2 regions of the Sphingomonas taxi genome follow, and region 2 is predicted to be linked to the other one. Evidence: riboswitches for the same ligand, from Rfam matches in the RefSeq annotation. Region 2 holds a riboswitch; the other holds the start of a gene.
What was found. A riboswitch is a leader RNA that binds a small molecule or an ion and turns the genes downstream of it on or off. The one in region 2 is predicted to bind thiamine pyrophosphate.

Region 1 (14,980 bases), 440 kb from region 2:
CTGCGCGATGCCGCCGATGGCGCGGCGACCGGCGGCGCGCGCGAGGGGTTCGCCTTCGCGACGCGCTTCCGCGTCCGTTATGCCGAGATCGACGGGCAGAAGGTCGTCTTCAACTCGCGCTACCTCGAATATGCCGATGTCGCCGCGACCGAATTCTGGGCATGGACCGGGATCGGCGCGGCGCTGGGGCCAATGTGGGAGCAGCTCGAATTCCACGTCCGCAAGGCGGAGGTCGACTATCTCCGCCCGTTCGTCTGGGGCGATACGGTCGCCGCGCATGTCCGCATCGCGCGGGTCGGCGGCACCAGCATGACGATGGCGATGGATCTTGCGCACGGCACCACCGGACACCTGCACGCGACGGTGTCGCTGGTGATGGTCAACGTGCATCTGCCGACGGGGCGGCCTGCCGCAATTCCAGAGGCGGTGCGGGCGTTTCTGGAGGCGCTATAAAGAACCGCATTCCTCCCCGGAATGGGGAGGGGGACCGCGACGCATAGCGGCGTGGTGGAGGGGGGCTTCCTCATGGGATCGCGCTCGTGGAAGCCCCCCTCCACCAGCTTCGCTGGTCCCCCTCCCCGTGCCGGGGAGGAATGGCCGCCCTATCGCGCCGCCATCATCAGCGCCGCCGTCGCCTTGGCGCTGCCGACCACGCCGGGGATCCCCGCACCGGGATGCGTGCCCGCGCCGACGAAATACAAATTCGGGATATGGTCGTCGCGGTTATGGACGCGGAAATAGGCGCTCTGCGTCAGCACCGGTTCGAGGCTGAACGCGCTGCCGAGATGCGCCTTCAGGTCGGTGGCGAAATCGTTGGGCGCATAGCTGAACTTGGTGACGATCCGGTCGTGGATGTCGGGGATCAGCCGCCGCCCGACCTCGTCGAGGATGCGCTTTTCCAGGATCGGGCCGACCTCGTTCCAGTCGACCGGGAACTTGCCCATGTGCGGCACCGGCGCCAGCGCGTAGAAGGTCGAATGCCCCTCCGGCGCAAGGCTCGGGTCGGTGACGGTCGGATGGTGCAGGTACAGCGAGAAATCCTGCGCCAGCACGCCGTGATCGTAGATGTCGGCGAGCAGCTCCTTATAGCGCGGCCCGAACAGGATCATATGGTGCGGGATGCCGGGCCACGTGCCCTTGATGCCGAAATGGACAACGAACAGCGATGGAGAATAGCTCTTGCGCTCCAGCCGCGCCTTGGTGCGCTGGGCGCTGCGCGATCCGCTCAGCAGGTCGCGATAGGTGTGCATGATGTCGCTATTCGCCGCGACCGCATCGGCCTGCGCTTCCCAGCCGCTCGCGCAGCGCACGCCGGTGGCGCGGTCGCCGAGCGTCTCGATCGAGGCGACGGGATCGCCGAGCCGCAGCGTGCCGCCGATTCGCTGGAAATGCGCGACCAGCCCGGCGATCAGCCGGTTGGTGCCGCCACGCGCGAACCAGACGCCGCCGTCGCGTTCCAGCTTGTGGATCAGCGCATAGATCGCGCTGGTCGTCATCGGATTGCCGCCGACCAGCAGCGTGTGGAAGCTCAGCGCCTCGCGCAGCTTCTCGTTCTGCACGTATTTCGACACGATCGAATAGACCGAGCGCCACGCCTGATATTTGGCCAGCGCCGGCGCCGCCTTGATCATCGAGGCGAAGTCGAGGAACGCGACATGGCCGAGTTTCTCATAGCCCTCACGATAGACGCCCTCGGCATATTCGAGGAACTTGTGATAGCCGGCGATGTCGGCGGGGTTGAGCTTGCCGATCTCGCGCTGGAGCAGCGCCTCGTCGTTGGTGTAATCGAAATTGGTGCCGTCGACCCAGTTGAGCCGATAGAAGGGCGTCACCGGCTCCAGCGTCACGTCCTCGGCCATGTCGCGGCCGGTGAGCGCCCACAATTCCTGCAGGCAGGCGGGATCGGTGATGACGGTGGGACCGGCGTCGAAGGTGAAGCCGTCGCGCTCCCAATAATAGGCGCGGCCGCCCGGTTTGTCGCGCGACTCGACGATGGTCGTCGCTATTCCCGCCGATTGCAGGCGGATCGCGAGCGCCAGCCCGCCGAATCCCGCTCCGATGACGATCGCCGACTTCATGTTCGTTTCCATTCCTCTGCGCGGGTTACCGCCATGCCGTCGTTCGCAGGACCCTGATCGCGCTGCCCACCGGCACCGGTGGTTTGCCCGTCAGAATCCGTATCTTGTCCTTGAGACTGGATCGCCCCGCATAGAAACGGGTGATCAGCGTCGGGTCGAGACGGTAGAAGCGCTCGATGATGCGCCAACGTTCCGCCGGATCGCCGGCGCGGAACATCATTGCGCTCAGCATGCGATAGAAGGCGCCCTGCTTCCACGCCGCGCGGGCGTAATCGTGGGTGAAACCGGCGAGCGCCTTGCCCGAGAAATCGGTCCGCTCGGCCAGCCGCACCGCCAGCCGCACCGCGTCGGGCAGCGAATAGCCGGTGGTCGGCTGGAACAGCCCGGCGCGCATCCCCGCCTTGGCGACGTTGGCGCCGCTCGACCGCCAATAGGCTTCGAAATCGCCCCCCAGCGTGATCGGCAGCACGCCCGCCTCGGTGCGCAGCACGCTGTCGACCTGCCAGCCGCGGTCCGCGGCATAAGCGGCGATGCGCAGCCCCAGCGCGGCGCGGTCGACGTGCGGCGTGTCGCTGTAATAGGTGTCCTCGACGAACATGCGGTCGGCGGCGAAGGGCAGGCAGTAGACGAAGCGATAACCGTCGATCTGCTCGACCGTCGCGTCCATTACCCGCGGCCCGGTGGTGCCATGCGGCGCGTGGAGCAGCAGTTCCTGCCCGACGAACTTCTGCCAGCCGAGCTCGAGCACCGACAGGTCGCCGGGGCCGCGGCAGTCGATCACCCCGCCGGCTTCGATCCGGTCGCCGTCGGCGAGCACCACCGCGGTCGCCGAGGCGGCGAGCACCTTGCGCCCGAGCATCACCGCCGGCGCCGGCAGCGTCGTGCGGATCACCGCATGCAATCGCTCGCTGGTCACCGAATGATAGGTCGCGTCGATCTGCCGCGCGAGGTGCGGGAAGGCGACGTCATAGCCCTGCCAGTCGTGCACCGTCAGCGGCGCGACCAGCCAGCGATCCTGCTGCGCGATGTCGCTGCCGAAGAACGACCAGACGTGGTCGCCGCCGAGATGCGGTGCCGCCTCGATGATCCGCACGTCGAGGCCGGGGTGTCGCGCGTGCAGCGCCAGCGCGATCAGGCCGCCGGCGAGGCCGCCGCCGACGATCGCCACGTCGCAAGGGATGGTCGAACCCATGTCTGCGCCTACCCCAAAGCGCGGGGCGGGAGAACCGGCTTTTACGCCGCCGCGCGCCGCGCTAGCCTGCCGGCATGACGCCGCCCGTGCTCACCACCGATCGCCTGATCCTCACCGTCCATCGCCCCGCCGATCTCGACGCGCTCGCCGCGATGTGGGCGCATCCCGCGGTGTTCGAACGGGTCGGCGGCGTCGCGCGCAGCCGCGAGGAGGTGTGGATCCGGCTGCTGCGGTCGATCGGCCAGTGGCAGGCATTCGATTACGGCAGCTGGGTGGTCCGCGACCGCGCCGGCGGCCTGGTCGGCGAGGTCGGCCTGATCGAGGCCCGCCGCGCGATCGACCCGCCGTTGGCGCTGCCCGAAATGGGCTGGGCCTTGGCCCCGGCGGCGCACGGCCGCGGCTACGCCGGCGAGGCGCTCGCGGCGGTGTTCGCCTGGACGCAGGCGCTGGGCATCGCGCGGACGACCTGCATCATCGATCCAGACAACGCGCCGTCGCTGCGGCTGGCGGCGCGGCTGGGGTACGGGTTGGTGCGCGACGCGGATTACAAGGGCCGGACGATACACGTGCTCGAACGCTGACACCTCACCCTCATCGACGTTCATGCTGGCGCGGCTCCCGCCAAGCTCACTCCGTCACCCCGGACTCGTTCCGGGGTCCACTCCGCGGCGAGGAGAACGGCTAGAGGCGATGCCATTCGCGCGCGGCCCGGTGGACCCCGGAACGAGTCCGGGGTGACGAATCGGAGAAGGCAGACCTGGCGTATCTCACCGCGACGGACCACGCTCGTTGCATCCTCGCCGCGCCGTCGGCATCAGGCCGGCAGGTCGCATCCGCCATATCCCCGCCCCCGGAAATCCGCTACGTCCCGTAGCATGCTGCTCGCCGTCACCCTGTCCGCGCTGGCGATGACGATGATCGTCGGCGTGCGCTATCTCCTCGTCTCCGGCGCGTTCGCCGCGGCGACGCGGTTGCGTCATCCCGGCCTCTACCGCGGGCTCGATGCGCAGATGCGGCGCGAGATCGCATGGAGCCTCGCCTCCGCCGCCATCTACGGCATCCCCGCCGGCGTGCTCGCCTGGGGCTGGCAGGCGCATGGCTGGACGCGCGTCTATCGCGACGTCCACGCCTATCCCTTGTGGTATTGGCCGGTCTCGATCCTGCTCTACCTCGTCCTCCACGACACCTGGTTCTACTGGACGCATCGCTGGATGCACCGGCCGGCGGTGTTCAAGGCGGCGCATGCCGTCCATCACGCCAGCCGCCCGCCGACCGCCTGGGCGGCGATGGCCTTCCACCCGATCGAGGCGCTGACCGGCGCTGTGGCAATTCCGTTACTGGTGCTGGCAATTCCGATCCATGTCGCCGCTCTGGGCTTCGTGCTGGCGACTATGACGGTTATGGGCGTAACCAATCACATGGGTTGGGAGGTTTTCCCGCGGTTCATGTGGCGGGGGCCATTGGGCGGCTGGCTGATCACCGCCAGCCATCATCAGCGGCACCATGAGCAATATGGATGTAACTATGGGCTCTACTTCCGGTTCTGGGACCGCCTTTGCGGCACCGATCGCGGCGTCGGCGATTTCGCGCGCAGCCACGCGCGTGCCAAGGCGCAGGCGCAGCAACCGGCCGGTGGCGCTCGCCGCCTTGCTGCCGGCGGCGGCGCTGGTGCTCGGCGCGGCGCCGATCGCGCGGCTTGACGTCGCCATCAGCCAGATGCGCTCCGCCAAGGGGCTGCTGCGCGTCTGCCTGACCGCCGATCCCGACAATTTCCCCGCCTGCGTCGACGATGCCGATGCGATCACCCGCTCGGTACCGGCCAATGCGCACAGCCTGCGCTTCGAAGGGCTGCCGCACGGCCAATATGCCGTCGCGGTGATCCACGACGAGAACAGCAACGCCAGGCTCGACACCTTCGCCGGCATTCCGCGCGAGGGCTTCGGCTTTTCGCGCAACCCGCCGATCCGCTTCGGTGCGCCGCACTTCGCCGCGGCACGCTTCGCGGTGACCAGTGATGCAAATCAGCAACAGATACGGATGCATTACATCCTCTGATCGGTCGGCAATGGATAGCAACCGGCGTCCGCCGCGTTACGGCGTCGTAACAGGTTTGGAGCCGTAGCTTTGTCCGCCAAGATCTTGATGCCGCTCGCGCTCGCCGCCGCTGCCGTGTTCGTCACCCCGGCCGCCGCGCAGGAGGCGTCGGCGCCCGTGCAGCCCACCGAATTCGACTTCAATCGCGATACGATCACCGTCGGCGCCGCCGGCGTCTACCTCAGCGATTACGAAGGCTCGAACGACTATCGCTTCACCGCCGCACCGGGCGCGGTCGGCTCGATCAAGGGCTATGGCTTCGTCCTCGCCGGCAACCGGATCAGCGTCGATCTGATCCGCGACAAGCCCGGCCCCGTCTGGGACCTGCAGGCCGGTCCGATCGGCGTCGTCAATTTCAACCGCAGCAGCCTCAAGAGCATCGACGATCCGCGCGTCCGCGCGCTCGGCAAGGTCGATACCGCGATCGAGCTCGGCGGCTATGTCGGCATCGGCAAGACCGGGGTGATCACCAGCCCGTACGACCAATTGTCGGCGACGGTCAGCTATCGCCACGACGTCGCCAATGCCCATGACAGCGGCATCTGGCAGCCGAGCGTCAATTACATCACTCCGCTGAGCGAGAAGATGGCGGTGGCGATCTTCGCCTCGGCCGAGCGTGCCGGCCGCGGTTATGCGACGACCTATTTCTCGGTCTCCCCGACGCAAACGCTGGCGAGCGGCCTGCCGACCTACAATGCGCGCGCCGGCTGGAAGAATTATTCGCTCGGCGGTCTCTACACCTATTCGCTGACCGGCAATCTGCTCAAGGGCTTCAAGATCGTCGCCGGCGGCACCTACGTCCGGATGCTCAACGGCTTCGCCGACAGCCCGCTGGTCCGCATTGCCGGCTCGCGCAACCAGTGGCTGGGCGCAGTCGGGCTCGCCTATACGTTCTGAGCCGGAATGCCTCCATCCGTCGTGCCGGCATGACGGATGGAGGACGACTTACCCGCTGAGCTTGCCCGTCGCGACCACCGGTCCGGTCGGCAGCCCGGTCGGCGAGCCGCCCGCCGGCTCGATCGAGATCGCCAGCACCGTCTCCGCCGCGAGCGCCGGCCGCACCGCCGCCGGCACGACCACCCGCGCCGGCCCCGCCGGGATCACGCCCAAAGAACGCGGCGCATCGGCGCCGTGGATCGCCCACAATTGCGCCGAATGCCCCGCCGGTACGTCGACACCGCCGGCGATCCGTACCGTCGCGCTCGCCGGATCGTAGGCGGCGGCGATCGGCGCGCCCTTGCCGGTCGGCACGATCGCGGCGAGCAAGGGCGCCGGCGCGGTCACCGGCACGCGCACCGGGATGCGGATCGGCGCCGGGGCGGGCCGCAGCATCAGCAGCGTCGTCACCGCCAGCAACAGGCAGGCGGCGATGCTCGCCGCCATCGCCAGCCCACGCCAGCGCGCGACACCCCCCGCATTGTCGTTCGCCGCCGGCACGCCGCGCGGCGCATCGAGCGACGCCTCGACCCGCGCCGCCACCGCGTCGGGCGCGGCCACCGCCGGCCAATCGGCGAACAGCGCGCCCAGCCAGTCGCGCCAGCGCTCCACCTCGGCGGCGAAGCCCGGCTCGCTCGCCAGCCGGCGCAACGCCGAGGCGCGCTCGCTGCCGTCGAGCAGCCCCAGCGCCAGTTCGGCGGCGGTCATGTCGGGGAGGTCGTCACTCGCCATCGAGGCACCCCCGCAGGGCGAGCAGCCCGCGCCGTACCCAGCTCTTCATCGTGCCGAGCGGCACCGCCTGCGCCGCCGCCAGCTCGGCATAGGTCAGCCCGCCGAAGAAGGCGCTGCGGATCGCGCCGCGCTGGCGCGCCTCGATCGTCTCCAGGCAGTCGTGCAATCGCGCGCGCTGCTCGTCGGCGATCAGCGCCTCGTCCTGCGCCGCCGCCGGATCGGGCATCGCGTCGGCCGCCTCGACCGGCGCGGTGCGCGCCCGGCCGTGGCGCCGGCGCCAGTCGATCGCCCGGTTGCGCGCGATCGTCGCCAGCCACGAGATCGGGCTCGCCCGTCCCGGCTGATAGGCCCCCGCGCGGTGCCAGATGGTGAGATATACGTCGTGCAGCACGTCCTCGGCGCCTTGCCTGTCTTCGCAGATACGCAGGCATATGCCGAAAAGCTTCGCCGAGGTCAGACGGTAGACGGTGCGGAAGGCGTCGCGGTCCTCCTCGCCGGTACGGATCAGCGCCTCGACCAGGATCGTACGGGCCGCCTGGGGGCTGGAGGGGGCGGCGGGAGGCACGGCCAAGGGCTAACCGTACGCAAGCCTCCCGGCAATATCCTGCGGCCAACATTCCGACCATGTCGGATCATTTTGCAAAACCGACATTTTGTTTCGGCCGCCGCGCATCTTTCCACGACCCGGCAACGTAGCTCGCCACAGGTCTACCGGTCGCCCGTCGATAGCATGCGGCGATGACGGAGGACCGCATGAAGGTGAGGGAGGTTGCTGACGATGACCCAGACGGACCAGATCATCGAGGCGTTCGACGCCCGGGCGCGGCGACGCGAGGAACGGCGCGGATTCTTCAAGAACGCGATGGGCATGGCGGCGGTGACCGCAGCCGGCGCGGCGGCGATGTCGATCGCCGGCGAGGCGGCGGCGCAGACCGCGGTGACCGAGGTCGACGTGCTCAACTTCGCGCTCAACCTCGAATATCTCGAAGCGCAATTCTACAGCTATGCCGCCTTCGGCACCGGCTTGCCCGCCAACCTGCTGACCGGCGGCGTCGGCACGCAGGGCACGGTGGTGACCGGCACCGGCACCGGCTCGGCCCGCCAGGTGCAGTTCAGCGACCGCGGCATCGCCGCTTATGCGCGCGAGATCGCCGCGGACGAAGTGGCGCATGTCACCTTCCTGCGCGCCGCGATCCGCGGCACCGGCACCAGCGACGCGCTGATCGCCGCCCAGCCGCAGATCGACATCTCGGGTGCCGCCGGCGGTGCCTTCGCCGCCGCCGCCGCCAGCACCAGCCCGGCGCTGACCGGCTTCGACCCCTATGCGAACGACGACAGCTTCCTGCAGGCGGCCTTCATCTTCGAGGACGTCGGCGTCACCGCCTACAAGGGCGCGGCGGGCGCGCTGTTCAACAACAAGACCTATCTCGAGGCGGCCGCCGGCATCCTCGCGGTCGAGGCCTATCATGCCGCGATCGTGCGCACCGCGCTCTATGCGCGCGGCGTTGCGACCCCGACGATCACCACCGCGCAGAACAACGTCGCCGCGACCACGGCGATCTCCAACCTGCGCGATTCGGTCGACGGCGGCACCGATCTCGACCAGGGCATCGCCGCGACGACGACCAATGCGGGCACGACCTCGAACATCGTGCCGCTCGATTCCAACGGCCTCGCGTTCAGCCGGACGCCGGCGCAGGTGCTCAACATCGTCTATCTCAATCCCCGATCGGTGACCGCGGGCGGGTTCTTCCCGAACGGCATCAACAACGGGAACAGCGGGCTGCGCAGCAGCGCCGCGAACTGAGCAGGGGTGGATATATGACCAAGGAACTCTCCGTCCTCGCCATCGTCGAGGCAACCGCCGCACGCCGCAAGGCCCGCCGCGCGTTCATGAAGACCGCCGCGACCGGCGTCGCCGCGGTCGGCGGCCTGTCGCTGCTCGCCGCCTGCGGTGACGACGACGACAATATGTCGGTACCGTTTCCGACGCCGACGCCGACTGCGACCTCGGTCAGCACCGACGTCGCGGTGCTCAACTTCGCGCTCAACCTCGAATATCTCGAGGCGCAATTCTACAGTTATGCCGCGTTCGGCACCGGCCTGTCGGCGTCGCTGCTCACCGGTACGGGCACGCAGGGGTCGGTCATCACCGGCTCGGGCGACGGCTTCCCGCGCGCGGTCAATTTCACCTCCGACCCGCTGATCGGCCAATATGCGCGCGAGATCGCGCAGGATGAGATCGCCCACGTCACCTTCCTGCGCGCCGCGCTCGGCAGTGCCGCGGTCGCCCAGCCGGCGATCGACATCTCGGGGACCGCGACCGGTGCGTTCACCGCGGCGGCGCGTGCCGCCGGCGTCGTCGCCTCGAACGGCCTGTTCGATCCCTATGCCAGCCCGACCAACTTCCTGCTCGGCGCCTATATCTTCGAGGATATCGGCGTCACCGCCTATAAGGGCGCCTCGCCGGTCATCTCGTCGATGTATCTCGAAGCGGCGGCGGGCATCCTCGCGGCGGAGGCCTATCATGCCGGCCTCGTCCGCACGATCCTCTACACCCGCGGCGTCACCAACGCCGATCTGATCACCGCGACCACCAAGATCTCGGACGCGCGCGATCTGCTCGACGGCACCACCGGCGGCACCAACGGCGACGACGACCAGGGCATCGCCGGCACCAACATCGGCGCGGCCAATGCCGTGTCGAACATCGTGCCGACCGACAGCAACGGCATCGCCTACAGCCGCAGCGTCCAGCAGGTGCACAACATCGCCTATCTCAACGCGACCGGCGCCAACCGCACCCGCGGCGGCTTCTTCCCGGCGGGCACCAACAATCCCAATCCGGCCTTCACCGTCGGCCTTGGCTGAGCCCGACGTTCCAAGGAGTTGGCCGGCGTTCCCTTCCACGCCGGCCGGCACAGGGTCCTCCCTCGATTTCGCGTCGGGGGAGGATTTTTTATGCGCGGTCACGCCCTTCCGTCGCGCTGCCGCCGATTTCCGCCGCGTCCGGGCTTGACGCCTCCCGCCGGATGCGGAACGGCAAGGCCATCCTGGGCCGCCGCAAGACCGCCCGCGCGTGGGGAGAACCCGAGTAATGACCGCCCGAACCGATACCGACAGCGCCCTCGCAGCGGCGCTCGACGCCCGCGTCCAGCGCCGCACCGAACGCCGCGACTTCTTCCGCACCGCGATGGGCGCGATGGCGGTCACCGCCGCGGGCGCGTCGGCGCTGGGCCTCGCCGGCGCCGCCGAGGCGCAGACGACGACCTATTCCGATCAGGACATCCTCAATTTCGCGCTCAACCTCGAATATCTCGAGGCGCAATTCTACGCCTTCGCCACCGGTGGCGCCGGCCTCGCCGCCAATCTGCTCACCGGCACCGGCACGCAGGGCGCGGCGAACGTCAGCGGCGGCGCCGCGGTGACCTTCAGCGACCCGGTCCTCGCCCGCTATGCGCGCGAGATCGCCGCCGACGAGGTCGCGCACGTCACCTATCTGCGCACCGCGCTGGGCAGCAGCGCGATCGCGCAGCCGGCGCTCGACCTGTCGGTCGGCCCGAACAGCGCCTTCTCCGCCGCCGCGGTCGCCGCCAAGCTGATCGCCGCGGGCCAGACCTTCAACCAATATGGCAGCGAGGAGAATTTCCTGCTCGGCGCCTATCTGTTCGAGGACGTCGGCGTCACCGCCTACAAGGGCGCCGCGCCGCTGCTCACCAAGACCTATATCGAGGCCGCCGCCGGTATCCTCGCGGTCGAGGCCTATCATGCCGCGACGATCCGCGGCGAGCTGTTCCGTCGCGGCTCGGTCGCCGGCTCGGCGCTGATCACCAGCGCCAGCGCGATCTCCGACGCGCGCGACAGCCTCGACGGCGGCACCGACATCGACCAGGGCATCACGCCGGGTCTCACCGCCGCGCCGGGCCAGACCGTGCCGACGCCGACGCCCACCGCGACCGCCACCGCGACGCCGACGCCGACCCCCACGCCGACCCCGACCGCGACGCCCACCCCGGTGCCGACCTTCCCGGTGTCCAACATCGTGCCGGCCGACGCCAACAGCATCGTCTACAGCCGCACCCCCAATCAGGTGCTCAACATCGTCTATCTCAACGCCGCGGCGGCGAGCGCGGGCGGCTTCTTCCCCGCCGGCCTCAACGGCACCATCAAGGCGGCGACCGCCTCCTGATCCCGCCGTCCGTTTTCAAAGCTTTCAGGGGATAGACCCGATGACCGACCTTCCGACCGACACGATCCTCGACGCGATCGCCGACCGCCGCGCCGAACGCCGCAACTTCCTGCGCTACGCCGGTGGTGCCGCCGCCTCGGCGGGGGCCCTGTCGCTGCTCGCCGCCTGCGGTGGCGACGGCGACAGCAGCAGCAGCCCCAGCCCGACGCCGACCGCGACGACGCCGACCGTCGGCACCGATGCCGACGTGCTCAACTTCGCGCTCAACCTCGAATATCTCGAGGCGAGCTTCTACAGCTGGGCGGCCTTCGGCCAGGGCCTGTCGACCGGCATCATGAGCGGCGTCGGCACGCTCGGCACCGTCACCGGCGGCGCCCAGGTGAACTTCCAGGACCCGATCGTCGCGCAATATGCGCGCGAGATCGCCAATGACGAGATCGCCCACGTCACCTTCCTGCGCACGATCCTCGGCAGCTTCGCGGTGGCGATGCCGGCGATCAACATCGGCGGCGACGCCACCGGCGCCTTCACCGCCGCGGCGCGCGCCGCCGGCGTGGTCGGCGCGAGCGATGTCTTCAATCCCTATGCCAGCGACATCAACTTCCTGCTCGGCGCCTATCTGTTCGAGGACGTCGGCGTCTCGGCTTACAAGGGCGCCTCGCCGCTGATCGTCAACAAGGTGTTCATTGAGGCTGCCGCCGGCATCCTCGCCACCGAAGGCTATCACGCCGGGCTGATCCGCTCGGTGCTCTATCGCAAGGGCGTCGATCCCGCCGAGACGCTCGCCGGCGCCTCGTCGATCCTCACCAACGCGCGGCTGATCTCCGACGCGCGCGACAGCCTCGACGGCAGCAGCGACATCGACCAGGGCATCGGCGACACCACCACCGCCAACGTCGTGCCGACCGACACCAACGGCGTCGCCTACAGCCGCTCGACCGGCCAGGTGCTCAACATCGTCTATCTCAACAAGACCGCGGTCGGCTCGGGCGGCTTCTTCCCCAACGGCATCAACGGCAACATCCGCACCTCCGCCGCCAGCTGACGCTCCGACGCCCTCCCTCCCCTTTGGCGGGAGGGCTATCGCCTATGGCTGTGGGAACGAGGTTCGAGCCGCGTCCACAATCTCTATGTCACCCCGGACTCGTTCCGGGGTCCACCGGTCCGCAGGAGAATCGTGCCTGCTTAAGCCGTTCTCCTCGCCGCGGAGTGGACCCCGGAACCAGTCCGGGGTGACGGAGGTGCGCTTGGAAAGCGATGGACCCACTCGACCCTTCATATGACATGGCCCCCTCTCGCGGCGGGAGGATTTGCCTTGGCGCCTGCCGCCGAACCGCGTACACCATCGTCATTATCCCCGGGGGAGCGCTGATGCAGCGCTTGAGAGGAAGGCCGCAGCCTTCGACCCGCTGAACCTGATCCGGTTGATACCGGCGGAGGGAGGGAGCGGTTTCATCCGAAAATCCGCGTCCGCTCTCCGTTCATGGAGAGAGACTCATGGCCGACATTCCCGCACGTACCGAGATTGGCGTCACCACCGGCCCGATCCGCGGCTCGAAGAAGATCCATGTCGGCCCGCTGGGCGTCGCGATGCGCGAGATCCATCTCGATCCCTCCTCGGGCGAGCCGCCGCTGCGCGTCTACGACACCTCCGGCCCCTATACCGATCCGGCCGCGCGCATCGATATCATGGCCGGCCTGCCGCAGCTGCGTCGTGCGTGGATCGAGAACCGCGGCGACGTCGAAAGCTACGATGGCCGCGAACTGCGTCCCGAAGACAATGGCCAGCTCGGCCCCGACCGCTCCGGCGGCGTCCCGCAATTCCCCAACGCCGTCCGTCGCCCGTTGCGCGCGCGCGCCGGCGCCAACGTCAGCCAGATGCATTATGCCCGCCGCGGCATCGTCACGCCCGAGATGGAATATGTCGCGACGCGCGAAAATCTCGGTCGTGCGATGCTGCGCGACCATGTCCGCGACGGCGAGAGCTTCGGCGCGTCGATCCCCGATTACGTTACCCCCGAATTCGTCCGTGACGAGGTCGCGCGCGGCCGCGCGATCATCCCGTCGAACATCAACCATCCCGAATCCGAGCCGATGGCGATCGGCCGCAACTTCCTGGTCAAGATCAACGCCAATATCGGCAACTCCGCCGTCGCCAGCAACGTCGCGGCGGAGGTCGACAAGCTCGTCTGGTCGATCCGCTGGGGTGCCGACACGGTGATGGACCTGTCGACCGGCCGCAACATCCACGACACCCGCGAATGGATCCTGCGCAACAGCCCCGTGCCGATCGGCACCGTGCCGATCTATCAGGCGCTGGAAAAGGTCGGCGGCATCGCCGAGGAGCTGACCTGGGAGATCTTCCGCGACACGCTGATCGAACAGGCCGAACAGGGCGTCGACTATTTCACCATCCACGCCGGCGTCCGCCTGCCCTACATCCCGATGACGGCGAAGCGCGTCACCGGCATCGTCAGCCGCGGCGGCAGCATCATGGCGAAATGGTGCCTCGCGCATCACAAGGAATCGTTCCTCTACGAACGGTTCGACGAGATCACCGAGATCATGAAGGCCTATGACATCGCCTATTCGCTGGGCGACGGCCTGCGCCCCGGCTCGATCGCCGACGCCAATGACGAGGCGCAGTTCAGCGAGCTCTACACGCTCGGCGAGCTGACCCACCGCGCCTGGGCGCAGGACGTGCAGGTGATGATCGAAGGCCCGGGCCATGTCCCGATGCACAAGATCCAGGAGAATATGACCAAGCAGCTCCAGGTCTGCGGCGAGGCGCCTTTCTATACGCTCGGGCCGCTCACCACGGATATCGCGCCGGGCTACGACCATATCACCAGCGGTATCGGCGCGGCGATGATCGGCTGGTTCGGCTGCGCGATGCTCTGCTACGTCACCCCCAAGGAGCATCTCGGCCTGCCCGACCGCGACGACGTCAAGGTCGGCGTCGTCACCTACAAGCTCGCCGCGCACGCCGCCGATCTCGCCAAGGGCCACCCCGCCGCGAAGCTGCGCGACGACGCGCTGAGCCGCGCCCGCTTCGATTTCCGCTGGCGCGACCAGTTCAACCTGTCGCTCGACCCCGATACCGCCGAGTCGTTCCACGACCAGACCTTGCCGGCCGAGGGTGCCAAGACCGCGCATTTCTGTTCGATGTGCGGCCCGAAATTCTGCTCGATGAAGATCACGCAGGAGGTTAGGGAATTCGCCGCCAAGCAGAATGCGCCGGTCGCCACTTTCGTCGCCGCCGAAGAGGCCGAGGCGGGCATGGCCGACATGAGCGAGCGGTTCCGCGAGAAGGGCGGGGAGGTGTACCTGCCGGCGGCGGAGTAATCTTGGCGCTGAGTCGCTGACGGAAACCGGGCCGCTCGTCAACGACTTGGCCGTCGCGCCTTGCCTGCCGCCGCCGACCGCCTACCCTTGGCGACCGGGGGGCTCCAGATGATTGTACCGATCGTCCTCACGCAGGCTGCGAATGACGCTATCGACCTTGCCGCGGTCACCTCGCGCGCCAAAGCGCGCGTGCTCGCGATGCGCGGCAAGCTCGTGCAGACCTGGCTCTTCCCGCGCGATTTCGGCGGCCCACCCGATCGCGCCAACGAGCTGTTCGTTCCGCCCGATGCCGCACGCCGCATCGAGGCGCTGATCTTCCGGCTGCTCGCCCAGCAAGGCGACACACGGCGGACGATGACCGTCCACCCCGCCTATCGCGGCGACAGCATCGTCCCGACCAGCATCACCTATAGC
Region 2 (14,980 bases):
CCGCCACTGCCGCCGCCGCCGCCCAGGCCGGCGGCAGCGCCGCCGCCACGACGCCCGCCGCCGCGGCTTACCCCAAGCCGCCCTATCCGGTGCAGCGCCAGCCCTGGCCCGGCCTCGCCAGCAAGATGACGCCGCGCCCCGATCATGGCGAGACGAGCTACAAGGGATCGGGCAAGCTCGCCGGCAAGAAGGCCCTGATCACCGGCGGCGACAGCGGCATCGGCCGCGCTGCGGCGATCGCCTACGCCCGCGAAGGCGCCGACGTCGCGATCAACTATCTGCCCGCGGAGGAGCCCGATGCGCGCGAGGTCGTCGCGCTGATCCGGGCGGAGGGTCGCAAGGCGGTCGCCATCCCCGGCGATCTGCGCGACGAACGCTTCTGCCGCAAGCTGGTGCAGCAGGCGGCCGAGCAGCTCGGCGGGCTCGACATCCTCGTCAACAACGCCGCGCGGCAGCAGACCCGCCCCGGCATCGCCGATATCTCCAGCCAGGATTTCGACGATACGATGAAGACCAACGTCTATGCGCCCTTCTGGCTGACCAAGGCGGCGGTCGAGCGGATGGGCGCGGGTGCGGTGATCGTCAACACCTCGTCCGAGCAAGCGGGCAACCCCTCGCCCGACATCGTCGATTATGCGCTGACCCGCGCTGCGGTGCTCAACTTCACCAAAAGCATGGCCAAGCAACTCGCCAGCCGCGGCATCCGCGTCAACGCAGTGGCGCCGGGGCCGTTCTGGACGCCGTTGCAGGTGAGCGGCGGCGCGACGCCCGACAAGCTCAAGAGCTTCGGCGGCGATTCGCCGCTGGCGCGTGCGGGGCAGCCCGCTGAAATTGCCGGCCTCTACGTCGCCGCCGCCGATCCGGCGCTGAGCTATTCGACCGGCCAGATCTTCGGCTCGACCGGCGGCAACGGCCAGCCGGCGTAACCGCCGGGTGGGACGGCAGGCCGGATCAGGGCATGCCGTCTCCCTCTCCCGGCACCGTCAGCGATCTGTAACCTGCTTGCGGCAGGATCGTGGCTATCGCAGGCGAAAGGCGGCCCCGGCATGAGCGACGGAAGCAAGCGTCCGGACAAGGTGCGGCCCGGGCCGGTCGCTTATACCGCGATCGCGCTGCTGGTCGTCGCCTGCCTGATCGCGATCGGCGGCATGTATCAGGGCTGGTTCCGCTTCCTGTTCGACCGGTAGCAGGAGCGGGTCGAGGCTCTCCTGTTGCCTCGACCACCGATGCCGGTCAGGCGGTCACGGACGGGTCTGGCGGCGGATCGCGCGCAGGTCGATGCCGAGCCGGTTGACGCGATAATAGAAGGTCTTGCGCGGCAATTTGAGCGCCTGGATCGCGGCGGCGATCTCGCCGTCCGCAGCGGCGATGGCGTCGATGATCGTCGCCCGCTCGAATGCGTCGAGCCGCTCGGGCAGCGACGCGGGTTCGCCGCTGCTCGGCGCGCCGTCGTCGAGGCCGAGGCAGATGCGCTCCGCCGCTTTCTCCAGTTCGAGCACGTTGCCCGGCCATGGCCGCGCCGCCAGCCGCATCGCGTGATCGGCCAATGCCGGCACCGCGCAGCGATGGCGCTCGGCGGCGCGCGCGGCGAAATGCGCGAACAGCATTGGAATATCCTCCTTGCGCTCGGACAGCGGCGGCAGGCGCAGCGGCACGCCGGCGAGCAGGTGGAACAGGCCGGGCAGGATGCGGTCGCGCTGCCCCTCCTCCAGCGCGGCGACGATCCGCACGTCGACCGCATGCGGATCGCGGCCGTCGAGCGGCAGCGCGCGCTTTTCGGCGAAATGCGCCAGCCGGTTCTGCAATTCGGGTCCGGCGGCTTCGAGATGGTCGAGGAACAACGTGCCGCGATGCGCACGGTCGATCGGGCCGTTGCGCGCGAACACTTCGCGCTCGACCAGCGCCACCGGCACCGTCGCGCAGTCGATGACGAGGAAGCGATGGCGCGCACGCCGCCCGGCGCGATGCACCAGCCGCGCGAAATGTTCGCGCCCCGTCCCCACCTCGCCCTCGATCACCAGATCGAGCGGCGCATCGGCGAGCAGCGGGATCATGCCACGCAATCGCCGGATCGCGAGGCTGTCGCCGATCAGCGTCTCGCCCTGCTGTTCGTCGGCGAGCGCGCGCAGCCGCCGGTTCTCCAGCGTCAGCCCGCGTGCGGTCGCGGCGCGCACCGCCGCGGCGACCAGCGCCTCGGGATCGAACGGCTTGGACAGGAAGTCCCATGCGCCGTTCCTGATCGCCTCCACCGCCATGCCGATGTCGCCATGACCGGTGAGCAGCAGCACCGGCAGGTCGGCGTCGCGGCCACGCACCGCGTCCATCAATTCCAGCCCCGACATGCCCGGCATGCGGACGTCGGTGATGAGGATACCGGGAAAGTCGGCGGTGAGTTCGGGCAACGCGCTACGCGCGTCGGCGAACGGTCGCACCTCGAAACCGTGCAGCTTGAGCAATTGCGACGCCGCCGCGCGGAGATCCGGCTCGTCGTCGACCAGCGCGACGACCGGTGTCCTGTCGATCGTCGTCATGCCCGCCGCATCCCGATCTCGAACACCGCCCCGCCCGGCGCGGGCAGATGATGCAGCCAGCCGCCGAGGTCGGTCATGATATCCTGCGCGATGACGAGGCCGAGACCGAGACCCGCTGCGCGGCTGGTGTTGAACGGCTTGAACAGGCCGGCGGCGATCGCCGGATCGATGCCCGGCCCGGTATCCGCGACGCGGAGCCGGACGCGCGACTCCTCCTCGACCAGGGTCAGCGTGATGCGCCGCTCGGCGCGGCCGGCGAGTGCGTCGAGCGCGTTCTGGACGAGATTGACCAGCACCTGTTCGAGGCGGACCTTGCCGCCGACCACCCTCAGCGCCGGATCGATCGCAGGCCGGTCGAGCACCGCATCCCTTAGCTGTTCGCGCACGATCAGCAGCGCGCCGTCGATCACCTCGGCGAGCGAAACCGGGCGGAGTTCGTCGGTCTGGCGGCGCGAAAAGGCGCGAAGCTGCGCGGTCACCACGCCGACCCGGTCGGCGAGCTGCGCGATCGTGCGGAGATTGGCACGCACCTCGTCGGGCTCGTCGCGGTCGAGCAGCATGCGACTGGTTTCGGCATAGGTGCGGATCGCCGCGACCGGCTGCGCGGTCTCGTGCGCGACGCTGGCGGTGATCTGGCCGAGCGATGCGAGCCGGTTGGCCTGGCGCAGCGCCTCGCGCAATTCGGCGCCGCGCGCATCGGACAGCGCGCGCTCGGCGGCCTCGCGACGCAGGTCGGCGGTGCGCTCGGCAACCGCCGCCTCCAGCTCGGCGGTGCGGCGACGCGTCGCCAGCACACGCTGGCGCATGGCCCAGGCGATGACGCCGAGCGCGAGGACGCTCGCCCCCGCCGCCGCCGCGGCGAACAGCCGCGCCGCCGCGACCGCGCGATCGACGGGTCGCATCTGCACCAATTGCCAGCCCGGCTGGCTGACCGGCACCATCTGCGCGACGTAGGACGCCGGCGCACCGCCGATCCGCACGCGGCCGTCGCCGAGCGGCACCAGCGCCACCGTGCCGGCCGCCGGCGCCGTTGCCCGCGTCACGGTGGCGAAGCGCCAGCCGGGGCGGCTGGTGACGAGGATGCGCTGCCGGGCGTCCTGCACGAAGCTGATCCCGCCGCTGCGCGCCCAGGCCCGTTCGATCCGGTCGAACTCCAGCTTGATGACGGTGACGCCGCCGGTCGCGGTCCGCGCGGCGAGATACAGGCCGGGGCGCTGGCTGACGCTGCCGATCGCGAAATGGCTGCCCTCGCCGCGGGCTTCCGCCTGCCGGACATAGGGACGGCTATGATAATCGATGCCGACGAAGGCCCGCGGGCTGCGCCAGTTGCTCGCGGCGATCGACCAGCCGTCCGGGCCGACCACGTAGATCGCCGGCGCGCCGGTGACGCGGGCCAGCGCCTCCAGCTTGCGGTTGAGCGCCGGTCGCGCCGCGCCGGTGCCGGCGATCGCCGCCGAAATGTCGCGATCGTTGGCAAGCGTGAGCGGCAGCAGCCGGAAACGGGCGATCTCGCTGTCGAGCAGCGCCGCGCGCAGCCGCGCATCCTGTGTCACCTCGATCTGCTGCTGCGCGATCGTGCGCCGTTGTGCGAGCGCGCCGGCGAGGATCGCGGCGGCGATCGCGAGCAACAGCACGCCCGCCAGCCAGGGCCAGCCGCGGATCAGGGGGCGGAGACTCACGGCCGAATGCCTACCCGCCCGCCTGCCGCGTGGCAAGAAGTTGCACTTTCACCGCAAAGGATGTGTCATTTCCTGCCCTCCGCGAACCATCCCCGCACGCTAGATTGGTTCTAAGTCGTTGTGAGAGAACGATTATATCGAAGTGTCATTTTCTGCGCGGGCCGCATCCGCGGGTCGGGCACAAGCGGGTCGATACGGTCGCATGGCTCCGCCGGAGCGATGCGGCATCGGCCGTCCGGATTCGCCGGTCGCGGCCGTGGACACGCCCCGCTGCGATCCGCGTCCTACCGCGACGTCGTACCGCAAGCGGCTGCAGAAGGATCATGCGATGCACTCCGACCCCCGCGAGCTGGCCCCGACCGCCGACATGTCGACTCTTCCGGCTGCCGCCGTCACCCGCCGCGGGCTGATCGGCGCGGTCGCCGCCGCGGGGGGCGCCTCGCTGCTGCCGGCGGCGGCGCGCGCGCAAGCGCGCAGCGAGCAGAGCGTCGACGTGCTGCTGATCGGCGGCGGCATCATGAGCGCGACGCTCGGCGTGCTGCTGCGCCAGCTCGAACCGACGTGGACGATCGAGATGGTCGAGCGGCTCGACCGCGCCGCCGGCGAGAGTTCCGACGGCTGGAACAACGCCGGCACCGGCCATTCGGCGCTGTGCGAGCTCAACTATACGCCGGTCAACGCCGCCGACGGCCGCGTCGAGATCGCCAAGGCGATCGAGATCAACGAGCAATGGCAGATCACCCGCCAGTTCCTCAGCCACCAGCTCCGCGCCGGGGTGCTCAGCGACCCGCGCGCCTTCATCAACTCGACGCCGCACATGAATCTGGTGTGGGGCCGCGAGAACGTCGAATTCCTGCGCAAGCGGCATGCGGCGCTCGGCGCCAGCCCGTTGTTCTCGGGGATGGAGTTCACCACCGATCCGCACCAGATCGGCCAATGGGTGCCGCTGATGATGGAGGGGCGCAGCGGTGGCCTGCCGCTGGCGGCGACGCGCTCGCCGCTCGGCACCGATTGCGACTGGGGCGAGGTGACGCGGCAATATATCACGTCGCTCAGCCGCCAAACGGGCGTGACGCTGACCAGCGGCCACGAGGTGCGCAAGCTCGAACGCAATGCGGACAAGAGCTGGCGCGTCACCGCCGAGGCGACCAACGGCGGCGGCAAGCGGATCATCAACGCGCGCTTCGTCTTCGCCGGCGCCGGTGGCGGCGCATTGCCGATCCTGCAGGCCTCGGGAATTCCCGAAGCCGACAATTATGCGGGTTTCCCGGTCGGCGGCTCGTTCCTCGTCTCCGAAAAGCCCGAGATCGCCGACCGCCATCTCGCCAAGGTCTATGGCAAGGCCGCGGTCGGCTCGCCGCCGATGTCGGTGCCGCATCTCGACACGCGCTATTTCGACAAGCGCCGCGCCTTGCTGTTCGGGCCGTTCGCCACCTTCTCGACCAAGTTCCTCAAGCACGGCTCGTATTTCGACCTGCCGGCGTCGGTGACGCTCGACAATTTCCGCCCGATGATGGCGGTCGGCTGGGACAATTTCGACCTGGTCGAATATCTCGCCGGCCAGTTGATGATGTCCGACGAGGACCGGCTGAAGGCGCTGCGCGAATATCTGCCCGGTGCGCGCGCGGAAGACTGGAAGCTGTGGCAGGCCGGCCAGCGCGTCCAGATCATCAAGCGCGATCCCGAGAAGGGCGGCGTGCTCAAGCTGGGGACGGAGATCGTCGCTTCGAAGGACGGCTCGATCGCGGCGCTGCTCGGCGCGTCGCCGGGGGCGTCGACCGCGCCGGCGATCATGCTGAACCTGCTCAAGACGGTCTTCCCCAAGCGGCTCGCGACCCCGGCGTGGCAGGACGGCCTGCGCAAGATCGTGCCGTCCTACGGGATCGCGCTCAACGATCATCCCGACTTGCTCGCGCAGGAATGGGCGCAGACCAGCGACGCGCTGCAACTGACGACGCCGCCGCCCGCGGTCCATGTCGCCACCCGGCCGCGCCCCGCCGCCACCCGCGTCAAGGCCGACCGCCACCCCGATCTGGCGCTGTAATCGAGCCCCCTATCGCTACCCCGCGGGATCGCCTAAGCCGGGCCATCCCCGGGGGGCCGCTGACGCGCGGCTGAGAAATGGGCAGCAGCCCATGACCCGCTGAACCTGATCCGGGTGATACCGGCGTAGGGAGGGTCTGCGGTGCGCCGTCGTTCCTCCGATGAAGTGGATGCGAACGATTCCGGCTCTTGTTTCCCGTTTCGACATGCGACCCGCGCGATCCTGGCTCGCGCTGGGGGTGCCGGTGCTGCTCCTCGCGGCACCCGCCGCGGCGCAGACCGCCGAACCCGCCGAGATCCGCGTCGTCGGCCATCCCGATCCCGCCGGGCTGCTGCCCGACCAACAGGCGCCGAAGAGCCAGAGCGCGATCTCGGCCGACTTCATCGTCAAACAGGCGCCGACGCTCAACGCCTTCCAGCTCGTCACCTTGCTGCCCGGCGCCAATGTCGCATCGAGCGATCCCTACGGCCTGTCGACCAGTTCCAGCCTGACGCTGCGCGGGCTGGGGCAGGACGAGATCGGCGTGCTGATGGAAGGCGCACCGCAGAACGACATCGGCTATTATTACGCCTATCCGTCACAGTTCGCCGACCCCGGCAACCTCCGGCGGATATCGATCGCGCAGGGGTCGGTCGACATCGACTCGCCGACGCTGGGCGGTGCCGGCGGATTGCTATCGCTGGCGCTCGACGATCCCAGGGCGCGGGCGGGCGGCCTCGTCGATCTGTCGCTCGGCAGCTATGCGGCGCGGCGCGGCTTCGTGCGGATCGACAGCGGGACGATCGGCGGCACCGGGCTCAAGGCCTTCCTGTCCTATTCCAACACGCGTGCGGACAATTGGCGCGGTGCCGGCTTCGACACGCGCCAGCATATCGACGCGAAGCTGCTCAACGAATGGGGCGCGGGCAATCGCGCCAGCCTCGCGCTGTCGTTCAACGACGCCAATTCCTCGAGTTACCCCAGCCCGACGCTCGCCGAATGGCAGGCGCAGAGCCGCGGCTTCAACTACGCCAAGCGCTACACGCCGGGCGCCACCGATTACTGGCGGCTCTATCGCGCGCCGTTCCGCAATCTCTACGCCTCGGCGCCGGTGCATCTCGAGCTCGGCGAGCGGCTGACGTTCGACAGCACCAGTTATGCGCAATTCGGTTACGGCAATTCGCCTTATGGCACGCAGCTCACCACCACCGGCAATTTCCTCGGTACCGAGGAGCTGGCGCAGCCGATCGCGCTGCCCGGCGCAGTCGACGGCGTCGCGACGGTGCTCGGCAATTATACCGGCGACCAGTTCCGCGGCGGCAGCCTCGCCAAGCTGACGCTGCAGGCCGGCAGCCACCGGATCACCGCCGGGCTGTGGTTCGATTACGGCACCGATCGCGTCACCCAATCCTATACCAGCATCGCTGCCGATGGCCGGCCGACCGACCGCTGGGGCTATCGCGCCAAAGCGATCCGCACCGCCGACGGCCGCCTGCTCGCTTACGAGAACCAGCGCACCGTCACCGTCACCAAGAGCTTTTTCCTCGCCGACAGCATCGCCGTCGCGCCGCGGCTGACGGTCGACGTCGGGTTCAAGGGCGTCGACGTGCTGCGCAACGGCCGCAACTATCTGCCCGGACCGCAGGACAAGGTGCGGATCGACAGTTTCGCCGCTTTGCCGCGCGCCGCGATCCATTACCGGCTCGACGACCGGCAACAGCTCTTCGCCAACGTCACCACCAACTTCCGCACGCCCAACGAATTCACGCTGTACAACAGCTATGCCGGCGGAGCGCTGGTCGTGCAGGGCAGCAACGCGCTCAAGAACGAATATTCGGTGTCGGAAGAGCTCGGCTATCGCTTCATCGGCGAAGCGGTCTCGGCCTCGGTGACGGGCTTCCACTATAAATTCCGCAACCGACAGCTCGCGACGGTGGTCGATCAGGGCGGCGCGCAGGTCAATGCGACGCTCAACGCCGGCGGACAGACCTCTTATGGCGTCGATGCCGAGATCGACTATCGCCCGGTCGCCGCGGTCAGCCTCTATGTGTCGGGCGAATATCTGCACGCGCGGCTCGACGACGATCTGCCGGTCGGCGGCGACCTGCTGCCGACGCGCGGCCGGCATGCGGTGTCGAGCCCGACGGTGCAATTCGGCGCGGGCGGCACCTATGACGACGGCCGCGTCTTCGGCAGCATCGCGTCGAAATATCTCGGCCGGCAATATGCCACCTTCACGAACGACGAGCGCATCAAGGGCTATGCGACGCTCGACCTGTCGATCGGCGTGCATCTGGCCGAGTGGCTCGACGGCAAGCGCACCGACCTGCGCGTCAACGCGATCAACGTCACCGATCCGCACGTGCTCGCCGGCGTCCAGGCGGTGACGAGCAACGCGCAGGACACCATCGGCCGCAACGGCACCGTCATCGCTGGTCAGGCACCCGCTTATTATATCGGCAGCGGCGCCGCGGTGATGGCGACCGTCTCGCGCGCGTTCTGAGGCGATGACGCCCGCCGGTCATCTGGTGCACGGCATGGGGCAGGCGCTGGAGGCGCCGACCTGGCCGGCGATCACCATCGGCGAGGCCACCGCGGTACTGGCGCGCTTTCCGGCGGCTGGACCGCCGACCGGGCTGCACTGGCATTCGCCACGCCCCTTCTCGGCGGCGGCCTTGGTCCGGACCGGGACGGGCACCGTCCTGCTCAAGCGCCACCACCACATGCTGCGCTCGATCGCGGGGCTGGCCGAGGAACATGCGTTCATCGCGCATCTCGCCGCGGCCGGCCTATCGGTGCCGAAGGTCCTCGCGACGGCCGACGGTGCGACCGCAATCGCGATCGACGCGTGGCGCTACGAAGCGCACCGGCAGGCGCCGGGCGCCGATCTCTACCGCGACCGCCTGTCGTGGACGCCATTCTTCTCGCACGCGCAGGCGCATGCCGCCGGCGTCGCGCTGGCGCGGCTGCACCTCGCCGCGGCCGGCGTCGCCGCCCCTGCGCGTCGGGCGCAGCCGCTGGTCGCCAGCCTCACCATCCTGCCGGCCCGCGATCCGCTCGCCGCGGCCGAGGCCTATGTCGCCGCCCGGCCGGCGCTGGCCGCCTTCCTGACGACGCGGCCGTGGCGGGCGCAGCTCGCCGCGCTGTTCGCGACGCTCGGCGACGGCCTGCCCGCGGTGCTGGCGGATCAGCCGCCGCTGTGGACGCACAACGACTGGCATCCGTCGAACCTGCTCTGGACGGACGACGGCAGCGTACGCACGGTGATCGACTTCGGCCTCGCCGATCGCACCTGCGCGGTGCACGATATCGCCACCGCGATCGAACGCAGCGCGATCCGCTGGCTCGACCTGCCGCAGGGCGACGACATCGCCGATCCCGCGGCGGCGCTGGCGCTGCTCGCCGGCTATGCATCGCGCGTCCCGCTCGCCGCCGCCGATATCGCCGCGATCGTCCGGCTGCTGCCGCTCGTCCACCTCGAATTCGCCTTGTCGGAGATCGACTATTTCACCGCGGTGGTCGCCGATCCCGCCGCCGCGGCGCTGACCTGGGACGGCTATGCCATCGGCCATGCCGTGTGGTTCCGCTCCGCCGCGGGGCAGGCTTTGCTGCGCCGGATCGGCGAGGCCAAGCCATGACGCCGCTGGAGATCGTCGCGGTGGTCGTCAGCTTCGCCGGAATCTGGCTGACCGCGCGGCGGCGCATGCTGTGCTGGCCGGTCAATCTGCTCGCCTGCGCGCTATACGCGAAGCTGTTCCTCGACGTGCGGCTGTACGCCGACATGGTGCTGCAACTGCTGTTCGCGATCGCGATCGTCTACGGCTGGGTCGCCTGGGCGCGGGGGACCGATAGCGAGGGCGAGGTGGTGGTGGCGCCGCTGCGGCCGGCGCAGGTGCTGGCGGGGCTGGCGGCGGGCGCGGTGGGGGCGGTGAGCATCGGCTGGCTGACCAGCCACCATACCGACGCGGCGCTGCCCTGGATGGACGCGACACTGAGCAGCTTCAGCCTCGTCGCGCAATATTGGACCGGGCGCCGCCACGCCGCGAGCTGGCTGCTGTGGATCGTGGTCGACGTCTGTTACGTCGGCATGTTCGTCTGGAAGGATTTGCTGCCGACCGCCGGCCTCTATGCGGCGATGGTCGGGCTCGCCGTCCTCGGCTATCGGCAATGGCGCCGGGCGGGCGGCCACCGGCAGGGCTGACCCCGCCGGCGAACGCGCATACGCCTACTTCTTCCTGGCGTCGGCCTGCTGCTTGGTGCCGCGCGCTTCCTGTTCGGCGCCCTCTTCGTGCAGCGACGGATCGTCGGCATTCTGCTTGGCCTTGCCGACGGCGGTGTTGATCGCGCTTACGATGCCGGAGATCGATTTTACCATGAGACGTCCTTCGCGGTTCGGGAGCGCGGAAGCGCCCCGTCGTTCACGGCTCAACCCCTCAGCCGCCAACAATGGCCCCGGCATCGTCGTCGAGCAGGCCCGGCGTCCGCGCCGACACGATCCGGATCGCCCGGCCGGCCCGGCGGGCCGCCGCGGCCTTGTCCATCTCGGCGCTCGCGCGCGGCGCGCGCGCATCGGGCAGATGATCGGCGACGACCACCATCGTCGTCGTCAGCCCGACCGCCGACATGATCGTGCCGCCCTGCGCGGCGAGCGCCTGCGCGATTGCCCCGTCGCGCGCCTCGCCGACGACGACGATCCGCTCGCCCTTCAGCGGCCCCGCCGGCGCGGCGCGGGGCGGCGGCTGCGGCTTGCGCGGCGGGGCCAGCCAGTCGGCGAGCGACAGGCCGGTATGGTCGATCGCCTTGACGATCACCCAGCCGGCGGCGCGCGCGTCGCTCAGCGCGTCATGGTGGCGGTGGGTGATGCCGAGATAGCGCGCGAGGCCGCCGAGCTTGTGGTTGGGCAGATCGGGCCAGGCGCGTTTGGCGACCCGCACGCTGTCCAGCCAGACCGTCTCGATCATCGCCCGGTCATGGACGCGGCACGCCGCGGCGAGTGCGCCCTTGTCGAAATAGGAATGGGCGACGGTGACGCGGCCGGTCAGATGGCGGTCGATGTCGGCGTGGACGTGCGCGAAGGTCGGCTGGCCGATCACGTGATGCGCGGCGATGCCGTGGATGCGCGTGTTCATCGCGTGGAAATCGTCGCACGGATCGAGCAAGGTCTCATAGGCGAAGACCTCGCGGCCGTCGCGGAAGCCGACGATGCCGATCTGGCAGATGCTGCTCACCCGCGAACAGGCGGTCTCGACGTCGATCACGACGAAATCGGGGGTCGTCACGCGCCATCCCCGGCGGCGAGCATCCGGCGTCCGCGCTCGGACAGGCTGCGCAGCGTGATCGACCAGCGCGTCTCGGTCATCGCGGCGATGCTATGCTCCCAGTCGTGGCGCGCCTCGCCGTGGAGGTGGTAGATGCCGCGCGGCGGCAGCGGTGCGGCGACCCGCGCGAACCGCTCGCCCGTCCGGCGGCGGAAGCGCATCGCCGCCGCCGCGCCCAGCGAGATGCCGACGACGTGATCGAAATGCGGACGGTCGCGATGCCAGCCGATCCCCGCGCCGGGATCGTAGCGGATCAGCAGCGCCTGCACGAAGCTCCCCGAGGCGACCCCGGCGAACGCCTCGGCCCGCGCACGGATCGCCGCCAGCCATGCCGGCATCGGCGCCGCCGGTGCGAGCGACCCGCGCTCGAAATCGTAATGCAGCCCGAAACTGTGGGTCAGCCGCTTGCCGGTCCAGCCCTGGAATTGAAACGGCGTCAGCGCGAGCGCATCAATTGCCGCGATCAGCGCGCGTTCGTCGTCGGCGGTGACGAACCCCTCCTCGCTGCGCAGCCCGGGCAGCAGCGGCCGGTCGAACAGGTCGCGCATCACGACCGGCCTGCGCCGGCCCCGAGGCCGTACGCCGGCAGCATCGCAAGAGAGATCAAGGGGATAGCCACGCCGTCGCCGATGTAGGCCCGGCCCCCGCCGGCCGCAAGCAAGCCCGCCGCCCCGCCATCCGCCCCGCAAACCGTCCGTCCGCCGGGACAGGCCGGTGGACGCACGCCGGTTGACGCTGCCCGGCAAAGCGCCAATGCGCGGGGCCTTCGCATCGGCCGACGGCCGGTGCCACTCCCAACAAGGTAGGCTGCGCTGCGACTGTCCCTCAATTTCGGTCTTGCCTCGCATGACATGGCGATCGACCTCGGCACCGTGAACACGTTGGTGTTCGTCGCCGGCCGCGGCATCGTGCTGGACGAACCCTCCGTCGTTGCGATCGAGACGCGCGACGGCATCCCCAAGGTGCTCGCGGTCGGTGCCGACGCCAAGCTGATGATGGGCAAGACGCCGCAAGGCGTCGAGACGATCCGGCCGTTACGCGACGGCGTCATCGCCGACATCGACGTCGCCGAGCAGATGATCAAGCACTTCATCAAGAAGGTGCATGGCGACGCCGGCCGATTACAGCGCAATCCCAAGATGGTGATCTGCGTGCCGGCGGGATCGACGCAGGTCGAGCGGCGCGCGATCCGCCAGGCGGCGACCAGCGCCGGCGCATCGAAGGTGCTGCTGATCGAGGAATCGCTCGCCGCCGCGATCGGCGCCGGGCTGCCGATCACCGCACCGATCGGGTTCATGGTCGTCGACATCGGCGGCGGCACCACCGAGGTGGCGGTGCTCTCGCTCGGCGGCCTCGCCTACAGCAATTCGGTGCGCGTCGGCGGCGACAAGCTCGACGAGGCGATCGCCTCGCACATCCGCCGCAAGCACAATCTGATGATCGGCGAGGCGACCGCGGAGCGGATCAAGCAGCAGATCGGTGCCGCCAGCCGGCCGACGGGCGAGCCGGAGCCGGACATGCGCGTGCGCGGGCGCGACCTGATGAACGGCATCCCCAAGGAGATCAGCATCAGCCAGACCGAGATCGCCGATGCGCTCGCCGATCTCGTCGCGCAGATCGTCGAGGTGGTGATGAAGACGCTCGAACAGGTCGAGCCGGAACTCGCCGCCGATATCGTCGAACAGGGTATCGTGATGACCGGCGGCGGGGCGTTGCTGCGCCGGCTGGACGAGGTGCTCAGCCGCTCGACCGGGCTGCCGGTGATCGTCGCCGAAGCGCCGCTGATGTGCGTCGCGCTCGGCGCCGGGCGCGCGCTGGAGGATGCGGCGTTCAGCGGCGTGCTGCACACCCAGTGACGCGCCGCCGGACCTAAAAGGGGGCCGGACATAAAAGGGGGCCGCCGGAGCGGCCCCAGTAATCCTGTTGGGGAGGATGCCTAACGGCTTGATTTTCATGACGATCCGAAAGCGCAACGTCAAATATAAAAGTGCGTTTTACGACTAAAGGCGTGCCGTCACCCGATGGCCAGCGTCGTCAGCGCGGCGCTCAGGGCGATGCCCGCCGCCGGCCCGCTGACGCGATCGTGCGACGCGGTGGCGGGTGCCGAGGCGATCGCGCCCAGCGTCGTCGCGGTCAGCACCAGCCCCAGCGCGTAGGCGGAGCGACCGCCGAAGGCGGCGTTGAGGATGCAGCCGGCGAGCGCCGCCGCCAGCCCGACCGCCACCGCGATCGATGCCCAGGCCAGCATCGGCGCCGGAAGATGCGATAGGTGGCCGGCGAGCAATCCGCCCACCGCCATGGCGAGCGCCGCGGAGCCATCGCGCCGCAGCAGCGCGATCGGAACCGACGCCGCGAAGCCGCCGGTCAATATCATCCACAGGGTCGCCGCCGTAATCTGCGCCATGATCCGCCTCCTGGCCGGATCGATAGACGATCCCTGCGGAGAAGGTCGGAACAGTCTAGGGTTAACGAAGTCCTAATCTGGTGCATCGGCTTCGCATGCGGCAGGTCCGGCGTCGCGACACCGGACCCGCCGCCGCCCGTGGCGGCTCAGCCCTCGACGAAGGCGAGCAGATCGGCGTTGATCCGGTCGGCGTGCGTCGTCGGCATGCCGTGCGGATAGCCGGGATAGGAGATGAGCCTGGCGCCCGGCACGATCTCCGCCGATTTCCTGCCGGTGATGGCGAACGGCACGATCTGGTCGTCCTCGCCGTGCAGCACCAGCGTCGGCACCGTGATCGCCTTGAGATCTTCGGTGAAGTCGGTTTCCGAGAAGGCCTTGATGCCGAGCGTATGGGCAAGCACGCTGCCGGTCATGCCCTGCCGCCACCAATTGCGCCGCACGCCTTCCTTCACCTCCGCGCCGTCGCGATTGTAGCCGAAGAACGGCAGCGTGAAGTCGTAGAAATATTGCGCGCGATTGGTCGCGGTCTGTTCGCGGATCTCGTCGAACACCGACAGCGGCACGCCGTCGGGATTGGCATCGCTCTGGATCATGATCGGCGCAACCGCGCTGATCAGCACCGCCTTGGCGACCCGCCCCGGCTTGGCGCGGGCGACGTAGCGCGCCACTTCGCCGCCACCGGTCGAATGGCCGATGTGAACGGCGCCGCGCAGGTCGAGCGCGTCGGTGAGCGCGACGACGTCGGCGACATAGCCATCCATGTCGTGGCCGGTCGCCGCTTGGCTCGATCGGCCATGGCCGCGGCGGTCGTGGGCGACGACGCGATAGCCCTTGGCGACGAAGGCCATCATCTGCCCGTCCCAATCGTCCGAACTCAGCGGCCAGCCATGATGGAACATGACGACCTGCGCGTCGCGCGGCCCCCAGTCCTTGTAGAAGATCTCCGTCCCGTCCGTGGTGATGATCGTCGGCATTGTCTTGCTCCCTTATGCAGTCCGCACCGATCCGCTGCCGTCGTCACGGCG

Region 1: another riboswitch for thiamine pyrophosphate. It lies ahead of thiC (phosphomethylpyrimidine synthase ThiC); the one in region 2 lies ahead of MC45_RS16860 (TonB-dependent receptor).

The regions. Positions count from the first base shown of each region.
Region 1 is NZ_CP009571.1:3,240,405-3,255,384, forward strand. Features, by position in the region: gene MC45_RS14760 (acyl-CoA thioesterase) at 1-453, shown strand, start outside; gene MC45_RS14765 (phytoene desaturase) at 603-2,078, opposite strand; gene crtY (lycopene beta-cyclase CrtY) at 2,104-3,270, opposite strand; gene MC45_RS14775 (GNAT family N-acetyltransferase) at 3,345-3,851, shown strand; gene MC45_RS14780 (sterol desaturase family protein) at 4,146-4,970, shown strand; gene MC45_RS14785 (DUF2141 domain-containing protein) at 4,939-5,325, shown strand; gene MC45_RS14790 (MipA/OmpV family protein) at 5,413-6,261, shown strand; gene MC45_RS14795 (anti-sigma factor) at 6,310-7,032, opposite strand; gene MC45_RS14800 (sigma-70 family RNA polymerase sigma factor) at 7,022-7,597, opposite strand; gene MC45_RS14805 (ferritin-like domain-containing protein) at 7,811-8,839, shown strand; gene MC45_RS14810 (ferritin-like domain-containing protein) at 8,854-9,903, shown strand; gene MC45_RS14815 (ferritin-like domain-containing protein) at 10,130-11,221, shown strand; gene MC45_RS14820 (ferritin-like domain-containing protein) at 11,262-12,266, shown strand; TPP riboswitch at 12,571-12,680, shown strand; gene thiC (phosphomethylpyrimidine synthase ThiC) at 12,719-14,566, shown strand; gene MC45_RS14830 (hypothetical protein) at 14,675-14,980, shown strand, end outside.
Region 2 is NZ_CP009571.1:3,680,810-3,695,789, reverse strand. Features, by position in the region: gene MC45_RS16880 (SDR family oxidoreductase) at 1-926, shown strand, start outside; gene MC45_RS19410 (hypothetical protein) at 1,047-1,187, shown strand; gene MC45_RS16875 (sigma-54-dependent transcriptional regulator) at 1,242-2,531, opposite strand; gene MC45_RS16870 (sensor histidine kinase) at 2,528-4,210, opposite strand; gene mqo (malate dehydrogenase (quinone)) at 4,539-6,254, shown strand; TPP riboswitch at 6,294-6,403, shown strand; gene MC45_RS16860 (TonB-dependent receptor) at 6,460-8,736, shown strand; gene MC45_RS16855 (phosphotransferase enzyme family protein) at 8,741-9,871, shown strand; gene pnuC (nicotinamide riboside transporter PnuC) at 9,868-10,434, shown strand; gene MC45_RS19405 (CsbD family protein) at 10,459-10,608, opposite strand; gene MC45_RS16845 (exonuclease domain-containing protein) at 10,667-11,512, opposite strand; gene MC45_RS16840 (alpha-ketoglutarate-dependent dioxygenase AlkB) at 11,509-12,099, opposite strand; gene MC45_RS16835 (rod shape-determining protein) at 12,364-13,407, shown strand; gene MC45_RS16830 (hypothetical protein) at 13,566-13,955, opposite strand; gene MC45_RS16825 (alpha/beta fold hydrolase) at 14,102-14,929, opposite strand.